2 regions of the Massilia suwonensis genome follow, and region 2 is predicted to be linked to the other one. Evidence: predicted binding sites of a transcription regulator. Region 2 holds the regulator's gene; the other holds the start of a gene.
The links. Region 2 encodes FliA, which starts transcription of late flagellar genes. Its sites were predicted from a motif close to CTAAAGTTTNNNNNNNNNNNGCCGNTA; they were not measured.
Positions count from the first base shown of each region.

Region 1: ACFPQ5_RS00150 (flagellar protein FliT) is a predicted target of FliA. The motif match lies at 1,647-1,673, and genes of this name have one in related genera.

Region 1 is NZ_JBHSMR010000001.1:29,961-33,163, reverse strand. Features, by position in the region: gene ACFPQ5_RS00155 (FimV/HubP-related protein) at 1-955, shown strand, start outside; gene ACFPQ5_RS00150 (flagellar protein FliT) at 1,317-1,598, opposite strand; gene ACFPQ5_RS00145 (M1 family metallopeptidase) at 1,882-3,203, shown strand, end outside.
Region 2 is NZ_JBHSMR010000013.1:1,878,513-1,881,715, reverse strand. Features, by position in the region: gene flhF (flagellar biosynthesis protein FlhF) at 1-152, shown strand, start outside; gene ACFPQ5_RS16570 (MinD/ParA family ATP-binding protein) at 145-963, shown strand; gene ACFPQ5_RS16565 (RNA polymerase sigma factor FliA) at 979-1,707, shown strand; gene ACFPQ5_RS16560 (flagellar motor protein) at 1,689-2,432, shown strand; gene motD (flagellar motor protein MotD) at 2,434-3,165, shown strand.

The DNA.
Region 1 (3,203 bases), on a different contig from region 2:
GCACGTCTACCTGGAACTGGTCGATGGCGGCCAGCGCAGCGTGCGCCTGGTGACCCTGTGGCTGACGCCGGACCCGAATCCGGCGCCGCCGCCGGTGCAGGAAGCCGCGCCGGTGGTCAAGGCGCAAGCGCTGCCTGTCCCGCCGCCGAAGCCGGTGCCGGCGCCAGTGGCACGTCCGGCCGCTGCCCTGCAGGCGGGCGAAGAATACGTGGACGCACCGGCTGTCGTGCGCAAGCCGGCGCCGCAAGCCGTGCCGGTGGTAAAAAAGGCGCCAGCGAAGAAGCCGGCGCCCGTGCATGCGGCGCCCGCCGAAGCGCCGGCCTGCGCGCCCCAGCCGGCCAGCGAACACCTGAACGCCTGCGCCGCACTCGGCGAAAAGAACGCCGCCTTGCGCCACGACCTGGGCAAGCTCGAGGACAAAGTGAAGGCGCTGCAAGGCGTAGCCAAGCCGGCGCCTGCCGCGCCCGTCGTTCAAGCTGTCGCGCCGGTTGTGCTCCCTGTTGCACCCGCCGCGCCTGCTGCTGCCCACGAGGCCGCCTCCGCCGCGCCGCACGAGGCGGCACCTGCGCCCGCCGTGAAGGAAACCCCGAAAGACGCCCCGAAAGGCGCGCCGCGTATCCACCGCAAGCCGAAGAAGGTCGAGCCGCCCGAGCCGGAAACGCCGTGGCTGCCGATCGGCGCTGGCATCGCCGCCGTGCTCGCCATCTCGGGCCTCGCCTTGGCCCTGCTGCGCCGGCGCAAGCGTGCCGGCGTCGGCAAGATCCAGCCCGCGCACAAGCCGGCCAAGCTGCCGAAGGCAGGCAAGGAAGCGTCTGCGGAAGAGGGCGCGCCGAAGCCGAAATTCATGGAAGCCGTCAAGGCGCGCCTGATGCCGGGCCGGGCCAAAGGGCCGGCGCCGGAAGCAGACACGCCGGCCGAACCGGTGCTCACCGACGTGATTTCTCAACCAGAATAGAGTCGCGCACAATTCGTCTACACAAGCGTGAAATTTGCGCTATACTGAACTCGTTGGTTGTCAAAACCACAAAACGGAACAGCGTCCGGCGCAGCCACCACCGATAGTGTGGCGCGGGAACCGGAGCTACGTCGCAAGACCCTGTTTCCGGAAGCAGTCAGGCTGCCAACAGCGGCAGCGGACGCCGGATGCAACCGGCAAAGAGGCGACACCGGGTTAACTGGTGTTGCTCTCCGAATTCATACGGACCATGTCCGTAGCAGCGAGGCGCCCCAGGGCGCCTTTTTGTTTGCCTGTCCCTTTTGCGTCAGCAATAAAAAAAGCGCCCGCAGGCGCTTTTTATTCGAAAGAGGGAAGCGGCTCAGTGCGCGCGCATTGCGCGGTCCAGCTGGCCCATCCAGGGTTCGGTCACGTCGCGCACGGCGCGGTCGTTGGCCATGATCTGCTTCAGCAGGTCGATCTTGCGCAGGCGCTTGGCGCCTTCCAGGGCCGGCACGCCGCTTGCCGTGGCGTTCGCCTGGGCCGCGCATTGCGCCTGCAGGCTGTCGAACCCCGCCCAGTCACCCGATTGCGCCGCCACGGCCATCTTGCCCGTCAGGCCGGCAATATTTTCGTACATCGAGAGGACTTCGTTCTGGGTCATGTGAATACCGTGACAATTTTTACGGCCGGATTGGCGCTTGTCCTCCTTTTACGGCAGAGCTCGATAGAACTTTAGGGCTGTTTGAAAAAATAATTGAAAATTTTTCTCGCCACTCTGGCAAGGGCAGGAATTCGACGCCGCAGCGCCGGTTTTCTGCATTCCAGCGCGTCTTTTTGCCGTCTGTCGCATTCCGGGACTGCGCGCCCGGCGCTTCGCTTAGAGTGCGTGCTGGGTTGCTGCGCCAGGCGCGGCGCCACCACAATAAGAAAGTAGAGAGGAAATCATGAGACACCCACGCGCATCGCGCGCAGCCGTGGCCGCTACCGCCGGCGCTGCCCTGGCGCTGGCGCTTGCCGCCCCGGCCCGCGCCGAAGTCCCGTTTTCGTTCGCCGAGACGCCCGGCAAGCTGCCGAAAGACGTCATCCCGCTGCTCTACGACGCCCACCTGGTGCCGGATGTCGCCGCCGACACCTTCCGCGGCGAGCAGCGCGTCGAGATCGAGGTGCTGCGCCCGACCAGCCGCATCGTCCTGAACGCCGCCAACCTGGACATCGACAGCGCCACGCTCGCAGGGGCCAACCTGGCCGAACGCAAGCTCGCACCCATCCTCGACGAGAAACAGGAAACCCTGACCCTCGAGCTCGGCGCGCCGCTCGCTCCCGGCCGCTACGTCCTCGGCCTGGTCTTCCGTGGCAAGATCAACCGCGAAGGACGCGGCCTGTTCCAGGTGCGCTACAAGGCCAACGGCGCCGAGAAAAAGCTCGTGGCCACCACAATGGAGCCATCGGACGCCCGGCGCATGCTGCCGACCTGGGACGAGCCCGCCTTCCGCGCCCGCTTCAAGCTGACGGTCGACGTGCCGGGCACCTTTAAAGCCTATTCGAATACGCCGGTCGAGAAGCAGGAAAAACTGGGCAACGGCCTGCAGCGCTTCTCGTTTGCGCCGACGCCGAAGATGCCGAGCTACCTGGTGGTGCTGGTGGCGGGCGAAATGGAGCGCGTCGCGGCGCGCCAGGACGGCGTCGAGATCGGCGTCGTCACTACCGCCGGCAAGCTCGGTTCCACCGCCTTCCCGCTGCAGGCGACCAAGGACCTGCTGCGCTACTACAACAATTATTTCGGCGTGCCGTACCCGCTCGCCAAGCTCGACCAGATCGCCATTCCCGGCGGTTTCAATGGTGCGATGGAAAACTGGGGCGGCATCGTCTACAACGAATCGACCTTGCTCTACGACCCGAAGAAGAGCCCGGAAGACGTCAGGAAGATGACCTTCGAGGTCAACGCCCACGAGGTGGCGCACCAGTGGTTCGGCAACCTCGTCACCATGGCCTGGTGGGACAACCTGTGGCTGAACGAAGGTTTTGCGTCCTGGATGGCGGCCAAGGCCACCGAGCATTTCCACCCCGAGTGGCGGCCCTACCTGGACGGCATCGCCGAGCGCGAGGGCGTGCTGAACCTGGACGCGCGCAAGACCACGCACCCGATCCAGACCCGCATCGACAACGAGGAACAGGCCGCCGGCGCCTTCGACTCCATTACCTACGTAAAAGGGCAGGGCTTCCTGCGCATGCTCGAAGCCTGGGTCGGCGAGGACCCCTTCCGCAA
Region 2 (3,203 bases):
ACCTGGCCGACCGCGCGATGCTGGTCGACCGCGCCTTCCGCAGCCGCCGCGATGCGGCGAACCAGTTCGACGATGCCGACCTGCCGCTGATGATGGCCCATACCGGCAAGGCCCACCAGGACGAGAGCCTGCGCGAGGTGCGCTTTGGCTAGTTTCGATTTCGACCAGGCCGAAGGCCTGCGCCGGATGCTGGCCGGCCCCCAGCCACGCATCGTCACCTTCTTGTCAAGCACGCCCAGCGACGACAAGGGCGCCATGCTGGTCAACCTGGGCGCTTCGCTGGCCCAGGCCGGCAACGAAGTCCTGATCGTGGACGGCTGCCAACGCGACTACGGCGTGGCGCGTCGCCTGGAGATGGAACGCCACGTCAGCCTGCTGCAGGTGGCGCGCCAGGAATGCGCGCTGAACCAGGTGGTGCAGACCGCGCCCCAGGGTTTCAACGTGGCGCTACTGGCGCGCGATGGCCAGGCGGCAAGCAATGCCGACGAAGCGCGGCGCCTGGCGAAAGCCTTCGACGTGCTGGTCAAGAAGCAGGGCGGCATCGTCATCGTCGATGGCGAACTGACGCGCGACGGCAGCTTCGCCGTGCCGCAGCTGGCGGACTCGGAAATCGTGGTGCAGGTCTCGACCAGCGCCACCTCGATCACCAACGCGTATGGCCTGATCAAGCGCCTGGCCCAGGAATTCGGCCGCCGTCCGTTCGGCATTCTCGTCACCGGGGCAAGCGAAGCCGAAGCAAAAGTGGTTTACGATAATATGTCGGCAGCAGCAAGTCGTTACCTCGCAGTAACGCTGACGTCGATGGGCTCGGTGCCGGCGGATGAATACCTGCATCGCGCCGCGCGTCTTGGACGCTCGGTGGTGGATGCCTTCCCGCTGGCCGGGGCCTCGGTGGCCTTCCGCGCGCTGGCAGGACGTTTTGCCATGGCGCGTCGGAGTGGTGGCGCCCGTTTTGGTTCCTAAGAAAAAAGCACAAGCATGTATACCGTCAAAGGGAAAGCGGACAAGAACCATTTGCTCACCGAGCACGCCCCGCTCGTGAAGCGCCTGGCGCACCAGATGAAGGCGAAACTGCCGCCCTCGGTCGAAGTCGACGACCTGATCCAGGCCGGCATGATGGGCCTGCTGGACGCCATCAACCGCTACGAAGACAACCACGGCGCCCAGTTCGAGACCTATGCCGTGCTGCGCATCCGCGGCGCCATGGTCGACGAACTCCGCAGCAACGACTGGATGCCGCGCAGCACGCGCCAGACCATGAAGAAGGTCGAGACCGCGATGACGGCGCTGCAGCAAAAGCTCGGCCGCCCGCCGACCGAAACCGAGGTCGCCAAGTCGCTCGACATCCCGCTCTCCGAATACCAGGAAATGCTGTTCGAAGGCGGCGGCCACCAGCTGGTCTATTACGAAGATTTTCACGACGACGACGGCAACGACAGTTTCCTCGACCGTTATGCCGTGGACGAGGACGACCCGCTGCGCGCGCTGCTCGACACCGACTTCCGCCAGGCCGTGATCGACGCCATCGACGGCTTGCCGCCGCGCGAAAAGATCCTGATGGGTCTGTATTACGAAGAAGAACTGAACCTCAAGGAAATCGGTGCGGTGCTCGGCGTGTCCGAGTCGCGCGTCTCCCAGCTTCACACCCAGGCCGTGGCCCGCCTGCGCGCATCGCTCAAGGAAAAGCTGTGGACTTCGCCAGCCTGATCGGGCTGGCCCTTGCCCTCGCCGGGCTGATCGTCGGGCACACGCTCGACGGCGGGCGTTTCGCGTCCCTCATTCAACCGGCCGCGTTTGCGATCGTGGTGGTCGGCACCTTCGGGGCCGTGCTGCTGCAGTCGGAGGCGCGCAGTTTCCGGCGCGGCATGCAGATGCTGCGCTGGGTCTTTTTCCCTCCGAAAAATAGGCGCCAGCCGCTCTCGCGCGAGATCGCGCTGTGGAGCCATACGGCGCGCCGCGACGGCCTGCTCTCGCTCGAGCAGTACATGGGCACCAAGGATCTGTTCGTCCAGAAGGGCTTGCGCCTGGTGGTCGACGGCATTACGCCGGAAAAGCTGCGCAACCTGCTGGAAACGGAAATCACCGCCTTCGAATTCGCCGAACGCCAGGCCGCGCGCATCTGGGAATCGGCCGCCGGCTATGCGCCGACGATCGGCATCCTGGGCGCCGTGCTCGGCTTGATCCACGTGATGGAAAACCTGTCCGATCCGTCGCGCCTGGGTTCCGGCATTGCGGTGGCCTTTGTCTCGACCGTGTACGGCGTCGGCCTGGCCAACCTGTTCTTCCTGCCGGTCGGGAACAAGCTGAAGGCGATCGTCTCGGACCAGGTCGCGCAATACGAAATCCTGCTCGAAGTCTTCCACGACCTGGCCAGCGGCAACCATACGCGCGTGGTCGAGGAGCGCGTGGCGAGCCTGCTGGCGAAGCGCTGAGATGGCCCGCAAGCGCTACGACGACGAAGACCACACGCGCGAAAGCCACGAGCGCTGGCTGATTTCCTACGCCGACTTCATCACGCTGCTGTTCGCCTTTTTCGTCGTCATGTACGCGATTTCGGTGGTCAACACCGGCAAATATAAAGTTCTGTCGGATGCGCTGGGCGACGCTTTCGGCGGCCGTCCCGAGGTGCCGCAGGCCAGCTCCACCATCGAACAGCTTCCCCTCACGAACCTGATCGCACGCAAGCGCGCCGAAGCAATGCGGCGCGAACGCGAACGCCTGAACACGCTGGCGCGCGAGCTGAACGCCTCGCTGGCGCCGCTGGTCAAGAATGGCCAGGTGCGCGTGACCCAGACCGGGCGCGGGGTGACGGTCGAGATCAATGCGAAAGTGCTGTTCGAGGAAGGGCAGGCGGCGCTCGGCACGGAAGCACGCGCGACCTTGGGCACAGTGGCATCGCTGCTGAAGAACGATGCGCATGCGATCCAGGTCGAAGGGCATACCGATAATGTGCCGATTGCGAATCCTGCGTTTGCTTCCAACTGGGAGTTGTCGAGCGTGCGCGCCAGCAGCGTGGTGCGGCTGTTCATCGACAGCGGCGTAGCTGAAACGCGCCTGACGGCCGTCGGGCATGCGGCGAACCAGCCGGTGGCGGCGAATACGGATGAAGCGGGCAGGGCGCGCAATCGGCGGGTGGCGGTCACCATCCTGGCTTCGGCTCAGTGAAATAAAATTTCATTTCTAACGATCAAGTGAAATAAAGT